Regions from separate parts of the Streptomyces sp. 5-10 genome, predicted to be linked through region 2. Evidence: riboswitches for the same ligand, from Rfam matches in the RefSeq annotation. Region 2 holds a riboswitch; each other region holds the start of a gene.
What was found. Region 2 has a riboswitch for S-adenosylmethionine ahead of IEJ02_RS23540 (glutathione S-transferase C-terminal domain-containing protein). Riboswitches for the same ligand answer to the same signal wherever they lie in the genome.
Positions count from the first base shown of each region.

Region 1: linked by a shared signal. The riboswitch ahead of IEJ02_RS27425 (aminotransferase class V-fold PLP-dependent enzyme) and the one ahead of IEJ02_RS23540 (glutathione S-transferase C-terminal domain-containing protein) in region 2 are both predicted to bind S-adenosylmethionine.
Region 3: linked by a shared signal. The riboswitch ahead of thrC (threonine synthase) and the one ahead of IEJ02_RS23540 (glutathione S-transferase C-terminal domain-containing protein) in region 2 are both predicted to bind S-adenosylmethionine.

Region 1 is NZ_JACVYG010000028.1:32,927-36,999, forward strand. It holds gene trpD (anthranilate phosphoribosyltransferase) at 125-1,198, shown strand; SAM riboswitch class IV at 1,457-1,575, shown strand; gene IEJ02_RS27425 (aminotransferase class V-fold PLP-dependent enzyme) at 1,779-3,194, shown strand; gene IEJ02_RS27430 (Lrp/AsnC ligand binding domain-containing protein) at 3,432-3,713, opposite strand; gene IEJ02_RS27435 (rhomboid family intramembrane serine protease) at 3,710-4,073, opposite strand, start outside.
Region 2 is NZ_JACVYG010000022.1:8,513-12,585, reverse strand. It holds gene IEJ02_RS23555 (CU044_5270 family protein) at 1-90, shown strand, start outside; gene IEJ02_RS23550 (Fpg/Nei family DNA glycosylase) at 137-925, opposite strand; gene IEJ02_RS23545 (PP2C family protein-serine/threonine phosphatase) at 1,011-2,156, shown strand; SAM riboswitch class IV at 2,282-2,428, shown strand; gene IEJ02_RS23540 (glutathione S-transferase C-terminal domain-containing protein) at 2,780-3,625, shown strand; gene IEJ02_RS23535 (Mut7-C RNAse domain-containing protein) at 3,698-4,073, opposite strand, start outside.
Region 3 is NZ_JACVYG010000083.1:4,725-8,797, reverse strand. It holds gene IEJ02_RS45145 (glucosyl-3-phosphoglycerate synthase) at 1-943, opposite strand, end outside; SAM riboswitch class I at 1,143-1,284, shown strand; gene thrC (threonine synthase) at 1,303-2,601, shown strand; gene IEJ02_RS45135 (MoaD/ThiS family protein) at 2,598-2,876, shown strand; gene IEJ02_RS45130 (cold-shock protein) at 3,285-3,491, shown strand; gene groL (chaperonin GroEL) at 3,881-4,073, shown strand, end outside.

The DNA.
Region 1 (4,073 bases), on a different contig from region 2:
CAGGGCCCCGGCCCGGACCGCACGGTCCGGCCGGGGCCCCGGCCGTGCTGCCGATAGGCTTGCGACGGGCCGCTGAAGTGCGCGGACCCTTCCCTGCCCACCCCCACGGATCCAGGAGCGGACCATGGACGTTGTGACCCCCGCCGGAGGCGACAGCACCGCGACGGCCCGCACCTGGCCGGACGTACTGAGCTCGCTGATCGCCGGCCGGGACCTCGATGCCGACGACACCGCCTGGGCCATGGACCGGATCATGCGGGGCGAGGCCACCGACGCGCAGATCGCCGGTTTCGCGATCGCGCTGCGCGCCAAGGGCGAGACGGTCTCCGAGGTGGCCGGTCTGGTGCGGGCCATGTACGAGCACGCTCGGGTGATCGAGGTGCCCGGGGAGACCGTGGACATCGTGGGCACCGGCGGCGACCGCGCCAAGACGGTCAACATCTCCACCATGTCCGCGCTGGTCGTCGCCGGTACGGGCGCGCGGGTGGTCAAGCACGGCAACCGCGCCGCGTCCTCCGCCAGCGGCGCCTCCGACGTGCTGGAGAAGCTCGGCGTCAATCTGGACATCACCCCCGAGCGGGTGGTCGAGGTCGCCGAGGAGGCGGGGATCACCTTCTGCTTCGCGGTGAAGTTCCACCCGTCGCTGCGGCATGTCGCCTCGGCCCGGCGCGAACTGGGCGTCGCCACCCCGTTCAACCTGCTCGGCCCGCTGACCAATCCGGCGAAGGTCACCTGCCAGGCGACCGGGGTCGCCGATGCCCGTATGGCGCCCATCATCGCCGGGGTGCTGGCCGAGCGGGGCTCCTCCGCGCTGGTCGTCCGGGGCGACGACGGGCTGGACGAGCTCACCGTGACCACGACCTCCCAGGTGTGGGAGGTCCGGGGCGGCGCCGTGCGCCAGGAGACCTTCGACCCCCGGGACGTGGGCGTCGAGCGGGCCCCCGTGGAGGCCTTGCGGGGCGCGGACGCCTCGTACAACGCGGATGTGGCCCGGCGGCTGCTGGCGGGCGAGCGGGGCCCGGTCCGGGACGCGGTGCTGCTGAACTCGGCGGCGGCGCTTGTGGCGCTCGAGCGGGAGCCGGGGGACAAGCCCCTGACGGACCGGATCGGGGCGGGGGTGGCGCGGGCCGCCGAGTCGATCGACTCGGGCGCGGCGCGGGACGTCCTGGAGCGATGGGTCCGGGCCACCCACGCCTAGCCAGACCCCGGACCGGGGCTCTGCCTCTCTTCCCACGGCATCGCCATGCGGCTCCGCCGCGTGGCGGAGCTCCGCCACGGGGTCCAGGGGCGGAGCCCTTGGTATCGGGGAGGGGCGGGGAGGGGAAAGCATTGGTGTGCGGGCCCCGCCCTGTGGTCCGCCGGACATCCCTACGCGGGCCCCTTACGGCGCCCATGGTCTGTCCGGGATGCGGACAGGGCGTGGGCGCCGACGCCTGACATGGCATACTCCTGCCCAGGTCACGAGCGACAGCGACTACGGCCCCGGCCCGCTGTCCGGCAACCCTCCGTCCGTGGCGGGGTGCCCCGGGTGATGACCAGGCCGCCAGGCAGCGAGGCCGGCGGCAAGCGCGGACCCCTCGCACTAGGGGTCCTGGTGGTCGAGGGAGTTCTTCCGTGATGCAGCGAATGCGCTAGGGCCGAGCGGCCCCGTCTCTCCTCCATGTGCTCCGCGCGGTGCGGCCGTGCGTCGAGCGATTCTCCGCGCCCTGACGGCTGGCTCGACGCCGCCGTTTCCGTGCGCGTCACGCATTCCTTCGACCCCTTCGGGAGACTTCGCCATGTCCGCGCGCCCTGCCGCCACCGCTTCCGTCTCTGCCTCCACCGCCGCCTCCGCCTCCACCGCCTCCTCCGTCGCCGCCTGTGAACCGCTGCCCGTGCTGGGCAGCGATGTCCTGGTGCCCCTGGTCACCGGCGGCGAGGTGACCTACGCGGCGCTCGACTACGCCGCCAGCGCCCCCGCGCTGCGGCGGGTCTGGGACGACATCGCCGCCTACGCGCCGTACTACGGCAGCGTGCACCGCGGGGCGGGCTACCTCTCGCAGCTGTCCACCGACCTCTTCGAGAACAGCCGTAAGGATGTCGCCGCCTTCCTCGGCTGCCGCGAGGACGACCAGGTCGTCTTCACCCGCTCCACCACCGATTCGCTCAACCTCCTGGCCGCCGTGGCGCCCCGCGGCACCGAGGTCTTCGTCTTCGAGACCGAGCACCACGCCTCGCTGCTGCCGTGGGAGCAGCGGGAGGACGTCACCGTCCGCTACCTCAGCGCCCCGCGCTCCCCGCGGCAGGCGGTGGAGACGCTGGAGAAGGCGCTCGCGGGGCGCGCTGAGGGCCCGGCGCTGGTCTGCGTGACCGGCGCGTCCAATGTGACCGGCGAGCTGTGGCCGGTGCGGGAGCTGGCCGCGGCCGCGCACGCCCACGGCGCCCGTATCGTCCTGGACGCCGCGCAACTGGCCCCGCACCACCCCGTGGACATCGCGGCGGCGGACGTGGACTGGGTGGCCTTCTCCGGGCACAAGCTGTACGCGCCCTTCGGGGCCGGGGTGCTGGCCGGGCGGGCGGACTGGCTGCGGGAGGCCCGGCCGTATCTGGCGGGCGGCGGCGCCAGCCGTAAGGTCACGCGCAGGGACGACGGCGGCGTCGACGTCGAGTGGCACACCACCGCCGCCCGGCACGAGGCGGGCTCGCCGAACGTCATCGGTGTCTACGCGATCGCGTCGGCGTGCAAGGCGCTGACCGAGGCCGGTTTCGAGGGTCTGGTCGCCCGTGAGCGGCAGCTGATCGAGAAGGTGCGGGCGGGGCTGGCCGAGGTGCCCGAGGTGCGGGTGCTCTCGCTCTTCGGCGACGACGCGCCCCGGGTCGGCGTGCTGTCGTTCGTGGTGGAGGGCTGGAACAGCTCCCACTTCGCGGCCGCGCTCTCCGCGGAGTACGGCATCGGCGTACGCGACGGGCTGTTCTGCGCCCATCCGCTGGTCCGCACCCTGCTGGACAGCGAGCCCGACGAGCCGGGCGAGTGCGGCGCGCCCGAGGCCGCGCCGGGGGAGCGGTCGCTGAACGCGATCCGGGTCAGCTTCGGGGCGGGCACCCCGGACGAGCATGTGGAGCGGTTCGTGGGCGCCGTGAAGGAGCTGGTACGCGACGGCGCCCGCTGGAGCTACCGCACCGAAGACGGCCGCTGCGTCCCGGCCCGCGGCTGAGGCGCCTGGCCCAGCAGTTCGGGGCGCCGGGCCCTGCGGGGGCTCTTTCCCCTCCCCGCCCCTCCCCACAACCAGGGGCCCCGCCCCTGGACCCCGGAAGGTCGACGAGCCGGCCGCCGCCGCCGTGAACACCTGCACCGGCGAGCTGATCGCGGTCGGCGCGCCGGCCCGGCGGGTGGCCGGGTGTGTGTCCGGGTCGTCTGGTCGGGGGGTTGGGGTGGAGCCCCGCTTTCGGCCCTAGCCGTCCAGGCCGATCGCGAACGCCGCCTCCAGGTCGTGCTGCGAGTACGTCCGGAAGGCGATGTGGGTCTCGGTCGAGGCCACCCCCGGCAGCTTGCTGATCTGGCCGGTGATGATGTCCGCCAGGTCGTCGTGCCGGGCCACCCGCACCATCGCGATCAGATCGTGCGCGCCGGTGACCGAGTAGACCTCGCTCACACCCTCCAGCGCGGCGATCTTCTCGGCGGTCTCCGGGATCTGGTCCACGTTGGTCTTGATGAGCACGATCGAAGTGATCACGGCTGGCTTTCTCCCTCACTGGGCCTGGCTGCGCCGCCCACTCTAGCCCTCCACCCGAACCGGGCCCACGCATAGAGAAAGCCGAGCGTGAAGCCCACGAGATGGGCGAGATAGGCGACGCCGGGGCGGTCGTCGGCCTCCCGGGCGGCCAGCCACTGGAGGGCCACCCAGAAGATCAGCACCGCCCAGGCCGGAAAGCGCAGCGGGAGGAAGAACAGGAACGGGAAGAGGCTGGTCACCCGGGCCCGGGGAAACAGCCACAGAAAGGCGCCGAGCACCCCGGAGATGGCCCCGGAGGCGCCCACCAGGGACTGGGCCGAGTCGGCGTGCGCGGCGGCGTAACCGAGCAGCGCCAGATAG
Region 2 (4,073 bases):
CTGGACGTCGAGGAGACGGTCACCGAGGACGATCCCGAGTACCGGGTGAAGGCGGGCGATGTGATGTCCTACACGGCCTACATGTCCTGACCGGGCACATCGGGAGCGGCGGGGGCGCATCTGACGCGGGCGGGCGTCAGGCGTCCTCCCGCTGGCAGTGGGGGCACCACAGGCTGGTCCGCCCCGCGATCCGGCCGTGGCGCAGCGGATTGCCGCAGCGGGGGCAGTGCGGGTCCGGATCGTCGCGCCGCCCGGTGAGCCAGTCCGGGTCGTCCGGCACCCGCCCCGCCCGCACCGAGGCGCGCAGCACCTCGCGCAGCGCGCCGTGGAGCCGATCGCGCTCGTCGTCGGTCAGCGCGTTCGCCTGCCGCCGCGGATGGATCCGGGCGTGCCACAGGATCTCGTCGCCGAGCAGATTGCCGAGTCCGGCGATCACGGCCTGGTCGGTCAGTGTGGCCTTGACGCGTCCGCGCCGCCCCGCCAGCAGCCGGTCCAGATCGGCCCGGCTCAGCGAGAGCGCGTCAGGGCCCTGATCGCCGATGATCCGGTCGATGTCGCCGTCGGTGGCGGCGAGCCAGATGCCCTGGAGTTTGCGCTGGTCCTCGTAGCCGAGGCGGTGGCCGTCGTCGAGGTCGAAGGCGACGCGCTGGAACCGGCCGGCCGGTTCGGACTCCGCCCCGCAGACCAGCCGCCCGGTCATGCCGAAGTGCAGCACGACCGTGGGCCCGTCGGTGGGGGCGATCAGCCACTTGCCGTGGCGGCGCGGTGCCGCGAAGCGGCGGCCCTTGAGGTCACGCTTCAGCCGCTGTGCGGTCACCCCGTGCAGCACCCCCGGATCGGCCACCTCCGCCCGCTCGACGCGGCGGCCCTGGGCGCAGGAGGCCAGCGTCCGCCGGAATCCCTCGACGTCCGGAAGCTCGGGCATAGCGTCAGGCTACGCCCGGGGCTTCCGTCATGCGTTGTGGAGGGCGCACCCGTTCGGGGGTCTTCATCGGATAAAGTACCGAATTATGCGATTCATGCGCGTCGCCTCGGGGGGGAGCGGTCGCAGCCAGACGCTGTTCGCGATCACACGGTGTCTGCCGTTCCTGGTCCTGGCGGCGGTGCTCGGCATCGAGCTCTCCCCCGCGCACACCCTCTACACCGGCCCCCTGCTCTCCCCGGCGCCGGCGCTGGCGGCGGTGACCATGGGGCCGGTCGGCACCGTCGGGGTGGCGTTGCTGGCGGGCGTCGTCAGCGCGATCACCGCCACCCACAACGACGCCTGGGGCACCCCACAGGTGTACATGAATCTGCTGGCCCTGCTGGTGGTGGCGGTGGCGAGCGTGGCGACCAGCGCGGTGCGGGTGCGCCGGGACCGCGAGCTGACCCATATCCGCCGGATCGCCGAGGTGTCCCAGAACGTGGTGCTGCGGCCGCTGCCCGCCCGGATGGGCGTGGTGAACACGGCCAGCGTCTATCTGGCGGCCGAGCGCGGTGCGCAGATCGGCGGGGACCTCTACGAGGCGATGTGCACCCGCTACGGAGTGCGGCTGATCGTCGGCGATGTACGGGGAAAGGGGCTGGCCGCGGTGCGGTCCGCCGCGGCCGTCGTGGGCGCCTTCCGGGAGGCGGTGCACTACGAGCGGGACCTCGCCGAGGTGATGCACCGCTGTGCGGCCGCGCTGGCGCGCGAGTACGAGCTGCTGGACCGCTCCCAGCTGCAGGACCCACAGGAGCTGGAGGAGCAGTTCGTCACCGTGCTCCTCGCCCAGGTGACGGACGAGTCGCTGGTCCAGCTGATCAACCGCGGCCATCCGCCGCCCCTGGTGATGCGCGAGCGCAAGGTGCGCTCCCTGGACCCGGCGCGCCCGCTGCCGCCCCTCGGCCTCGAGGAGTTCCTCGGCCCTCCCGCGATCGGCGTCGAGACCTTTCCGTTCCTGCCCGGTGACCGGCTGTTGCTGCACACCGACGGGGTGGTCGAGGCCCGCAACGACGACAACGAGTTCTTTCCGCTGCACCGGACCATGGAGACGCTGGACGGCGCCACCCCGGCCGAGTACCTGGACCGGCTGCGCCACGCCCTGGTCCGGCACACCGAGGGACGGCTCGCGGACGACGCGGCCATGGTCCTCGTCGAGCGGGACACCGGCGGCGCTGACCGGTCGTTCCGCTGAGCCGATCGCGCCGCCTTACGAGCCGGTCGCGCCAGGGCGCCGTGCATCCGCCGTGCCATCGGCCGGTGTTGGCCACTTCGGCATGGGTTGACGCCCTCGCGGAGCGCGACGACACTGTCAGGGACGGTCACGATTGTCAGCGCCCACCGTGCGGAACCCCCGCTCAGGTGGGTCATCGGCCCCGGCTCGTTGACAGGCAACCCTTCTCCCGCGACGGGGTGCCCCCGGGTGACGACCAGGTTTCGTCGGCGTGGACGGGACAAGCGCGGTCTCGCTGCCTCGCGAGCCCCCGATGATGGGATCGGTGGAGATGCCCAGGACCGACAGCCACGGGGACGGCGCCCGCCGGCGTCCCCGGCCGTTGTCCCCGCCGCTCCGCCGTCTCCGCCTCCTGACCAGGCGGCTCCACATCGATCTGCTGCGCATCTGCAGCGCCTCCAGTCCAGCCGTCTGAGTCGGCCCGAGCCGACACGGTCACCGAGCGCGGCCCCGCGCGCCGGGGGCCGGGTGCGTGTCCCGGCACCGTCCCGGCGAGTGCCCCGCGCGGGCTTCTCTTCCGTTGCGCCATCGGCGCCGCCCTCACCCGGCGGGGCCGGGGCTTTTCGTCACCTGCTTGGAGAGCCATGTCCGAGACGTTTCCGCTCAGTTCAGGTCCTGCCTCTCTTCTCGACCCCGACCCCTGCTCGGCCGGCCCCCGGATCGCCCCGCCCACACCACCGCACCGCTTCCGCAGCCGCATCGGCGTCGACCTCGCCGGTGGCTTCTATCCGGTGCCGCATCGCTACCGCCTCTACCTCTCCGCGAACTGTCCGCTCTCCCTGCGCGTCTCCATCACCCTCGATCTGCTCGGGCTGCGGGACACCGTGGCCACCACCCTCGTCGGGCTCCCGGACGACACCCCCGAGGCGTACGCCGCACTGCGCGGGGCCTACGAGGCCACCTGGCACCGCTACGGCGGACCGGTGGACGCGCCCGCGCTGTGCGACGGCTGGACCGGACGTGTCGTCAGCAATCACACGCCCGACATCCTGCGCGACCTCGCCGGCCATCTGAGCGACGGCAGCGGAGCCGGACGCCCCCGGCTGCGCCCGGCGGCCCTCGCCACGGAGATCGACGCCCTCCGGGACCTGCTCGACGCGGACATCACCCACGCCGCCCGGCAGGCCGGGACGGCGCCCGAGGCGGAGTGCCGGGACGCGGCGCTGGAGCGGCTGCTGACCGCCCTCGGCCGGCTCGACCGCGGGCTGACGGCCGCGCCGTACGCCCTGGGCGAGGAGCTGACCGCCGCCGATGTGGACCTGTGGGTGGCCCTCGTCCAGCTGGACACCGAGCACCGGCCCCTCCTGGACGCCGACGCGGCCGACCGGGTCTCCCGCCATGGGCAGCTGCGCGCCTATGTGCGGCGGCTGCACGCCCACCCGGCCTTCCACACCACGCTTCCGGAGGCCGTCCAGGACGAGGTCTCCTGAGAGGGGACATCGCTCCGGTGGTGGCGCACCGCCGCCTCCAGCGCCGGTATCCCGAGGTCGATCAGCGGGCGCTCAGGAGAGCGCGGCCCGGGCGTCGCCGAACTCGCCCATCGCCCCGGCCACGATGGCCTCCAGGCGGGCGTGGTGGGCGCCGCGCCAGTAGACCCGCCCACAGACCGTGCAGCGCGCGAAGACGTCGTACGTGCGCCGGGTGCCGTGCTGGAGCTGCTCCCGGACCGTCTCCTTGTCGGCGTCCTCCAGCGGCCCGTTGCAGGCGGTGCAGCGGGTCCAGGGCGCCAGGCCCGGGGTGAACCGGCCGAGGACGTCGCGCAGTTGCTCATCGGGCCGGTCGCTGTAGACATACGCCCCGGCCCACAGCTCGCGGCGGCGCAGCAGCCCCCGGTCGCGGGAGAGCAGCACCCGGCGCTGGGCGGCGGAGCGCGCGGCC
Region 3 (4,073 bases), on a different contig from region 2:
CCGCGCGCCGCGCCGTGTACTCCGGTATCTCGATCATCGGCGGCCGCTCCTCGGTGTCCACCGCCGTCGTACGCGGCTCGAAGCCGTTCTCGCCCCGGTCGAACTGGGTCAGCCGTGGCCGCACCAAGTGGCCCCGGGCCAGCCGCAGCTGCGCGGTGCGGTAGATCGCGGCCGCCATCCGGCCGAGCGCCTGCCCGTCCTGGTGGCGGTGTTTGCGCACCCCGATGTCCACCTGGCCGAGCGCGTCGAGCCCCACCGTGTGCAGCGCGTCGACCAGCAGCCCCAGCTCGACGCCGTAGCCGACCGGGAAGGGCAGCCGCTCCAGCAGCGAACGGCGCGCCGCGTACTCCCCGCCCAGCGGCTGGACGAACCCGGCCAGCTGGGGCCAGTGCAGATTCAGCAGCGGGCGGGCGACCAGCTCGGTGACCCGGCCGCCCTGGCCCGCCACCTCGCCGAGCGGGCGGTCGTACATGCCCTTCACCAGCTCAAGCGTGGGGTCGGTCAGCAGCGGACCGACGATTCCCGAGACGAAGCGCGGCTCGAATTCCCGCAGGTCGGCGTCGATGAAGCAGACGATGTCGCCGCTCGTGGCGAGCAGGGACCGCCACAGCACCTCGCCCTTGCCGGGCAGCGCGGGCAGCCGGGGCAGCAGCGAGTCGCGGGGGACGACGGTGGCGCCCGCCGCCGCGGCGACCTCGGCGGTGCGGTCCGTGGAGCCGGAGTCCAGCACCACCAGCTCGTCCACCAGCGGCGTCGCCTCGCCCATCAGCTCACGCCGGATCGTTCCGGCGATCTCGCCGACCGTGGCCTCCTCGTTCAGGGCGGGCAGGACCACGCTCACCGTCGTCGCCGCGGCCCGCTTCGCGGCCAGCAGGCGGTCCAGCGGACGGTCGTCGGCAGACCAGGAGCGACGCTTCAGCCAGCGCTCCACCTCATCCAGCACCTGTGTGTCTCCCCTGCGTGATCGCTGTGATCCATCTCGCGCATCGGACGGCTAGCTCAACCATCCGGGCCTTCGGTTACAGTCTTGAACAACGCACATGGCCGTCGTATGTCGGGGTCGACCTCGGTGTTTACCGACGTACCGACGTACCCGACGACGCTGGTGCCGACAAACGCCCCGGGTCCGCCCGGTGCCATACCGCTCATCCAGAGGGGCAGAGGGAACGGCCCGTTGAAGCCCCGGCAACCCTCCAGCTGATCTCGCATTCCGCAGCGAGGCTCCCAGCTCGGGAAGGTGCCAATTCCGTCTCGTGGCGAAGTGCGTCGCGAGGAAGATGAGGAGAAAGGGCCTCGCCATCCATGGCTGTGCAGTCAGTAGAAAGCTCAACCACTTCCTCCCCCTCCCCCTCCGGCGCCTTCGGCCCCGCCGTCGCATTGTCCTGCCGGGAGTGCGGTGAGCGGTTCGAACTGGGCCCGATCTTCGCGTGCGAGGCCTGTTTCGGGCCCCTCGAGGTCGCGTACGAGCTCCCGGCCGGCGATCCGGAGGGGCTGCGCCGGCGCATCGAGGCCGGTCCGAACAGCATCTGGCGCTACGCCCCGCTGCTGCCCGTCCCGGCGGACGTGGCGGATCTGCCGAGCCTGAACCCCGGCTTCACCAAGCTGGTCAAGGCCGACAACCTCGCCCGTGAGCTCGGCGTCACCGGTGAGCTGCACATCAAGGACGACTCCGGGAACCCGACCCACTCCTTCAAGGACCGGGTCGTCGCCATCGCCGTCCAGGCCGCCCGCACCTTCGGCTTCACCACCCTCTCCTGCTCCTCCACCGGCAACCTCGCCGGCGCGGTGGGCGCCGCGGCCGCCCGCGCGGGCTTCCGCTCCTGCGTCTTCATCCCGCACGACCTGGAGGCGGGCAAGGTCGTCATGGCCGCGGTCTACGGCGGCGAGCTGGTCGGCATCGAGGGCACCTACGACGACGTCAACCGCTTCTGCAGCGAGCTGATCGGCGACCCGGCGGGCGAGGGCTGGGGCTTCGTCAACGTCAATCTGCGGCCGTACTACGGCGAGGGCTCCAAGACCCTGGCGTACGAGATCTGCGAGCAGCTCGGCTGGCGGCTGCCGGACCAGATCGTCATCCCGATCGCCTCCGGCTCCCAGCTCACCAAGATCGACAAGGGGCTGAAGGAGCTGATCGCGATCGGTCTGGTCGAGGACAGGCCCTACAAGATCTTCGGCGCCCAGGCCGAGGGCTGCTCCCCGGTCTCCACCGCCTACAAGGCCGGCCATGACGTCGTCCGGCCGCAGAAGCCGCGGACCATCGCCAAGTCGCTGGCCATCGGCAACCCCGCGGACGGCCCCTACGTCCTGGACATCGCCCGCCGTACGGGCGGCGCGGTGGAGGACGTGAACGACGAGCAGATCGTCGACGCCATCAAGCTGCTGGCCCGCACCGAGGGGATCTTCGCGGAGACCGCGGGCGGCGTGACCGTCGGCGTGACCAAGAAGCTGATCGAGGACGGTCTGCTCGACCCGTCCCTGACGACCGTCGTGCTCAACACCGGCGACGGCCTCAAGACCCTCGACGCGGTGGCCCCCACGACGGGTCCCTCCGCCATCATCCGCCCCACCCTTGACTCGTTCCGAGAGGCTGGCCTCGCATGAGCGTCAACGTCCGAATCCCGACCATCCTGCGCACCTACACCGGCGGTCAGGCCGAGGTCTCCGCCGAGGGCGCGACCCTCGCCGAGGTCCTGGCGGACCTGGAGAAGAACCACGCGGGCATCTCGGCCCGCGTCCTGGACGACACCGGCAAGCTCCGCCGCTTCGTGAACGTCTACGTCAACGACGACGACGTCCGCTTCGCCGACGGCCTGGCCACGGCGACCCCGGACGGCGCCGGGATCTCGATCATCCCGGCGGTCGCGGGCGGCTGCTGACCCCGCGTCCCCCTCCTCACCTTTGGCATCGCCCCGTCCGGGGACAACCGGACGGGGCGATTCCGTGTGTGGAATCGCGATACAGTTGCCCGGATTCCCCGGCGGCTCCGGGGTCGGAGCCACATATGAGAACTCGTCAAGTTGTGCGTAAAGTGTGAGCGCGAATTGTCGGGTTGGTTCCTTATGTCCGGCCCGGCTTGCCCGAACTTCACATAATTCCTCACTTTTAACCGTTCGGCCGTGCCCAGAATTCTCGTCCGATTGACCTGTTGCAGAGGGCGTTGGGACGGATACATTCAGCGGCGGTCGACGCGTTCCGGCGCACACCCCCCACATCCGGGGGGTGAGGTCTGACCCGGGTCCGCGGAGTGCGGTCCTGCGCAAGGGCCAGCAATAGGGGAGTTAGGAATGGCTCAGGGCACCGTCAAGTGGTTCAACGCGGAGAAGGGGTACGGCTTCATCGCGGTCGACGGTGGTGCGGACGTGTTCGTCCACTACAGCGCGATCCAGATGGACGGGTACCGCACCCTCGAGGAAGGCCAGCGGGTCGAGTTCGAGATCTCGCAGGGCCAGAAGGGCCCGCAGGCCGACATGGTCCGCGTGGCCGTAGGCTGACGCGCCGACGCGACGCAGCTGAAACGAACAGTCAGAAGGGTCCGTGTCCCTGACGGGGTACGGACCCTTCGGCATGTCCGAGCTGATCATCAAGGGGTTGGACAAGAGGCGCACGCGTGCAATGCCGCTCGCGCCCACCCGTCGCCCGGCCGCCGCCTGCCCCTCAAGGACGCCCTACGGGCCTGTACGCCCTTCGGGCGCTTGCACTCTATAGGTCCGAGTGCTAATCATTGGCGTTAGCACTCTGACGTTGAGAGTGACAGAAGGACCGGGTCGGTGAGGCCCGCCAGGCCATGCGGGGCAAGGAACCGCGGGGCAGGCAGGCCGTCCGTCGCGGGCGCCAGCGCGGTCCGGAGCAATCCACCCCGTCTCTGGGAGGACCACTTCACATGGCCAAGATCATCGCGTTCGACGAGGAGGCGCGGCGCGGCCTCGAGCGCGGGATGAACCAGCTCGCCGACGCCGTCAAGGTCACCCTCGGCCCCAAGGGCCGTAACGTCGTCCTCGAGAAGAAGTGGGGCGCCCCCACGATCACCAACGATGGTGTGTCCATCGCCAAGGAGATCGAGCTCGAGGACGCGT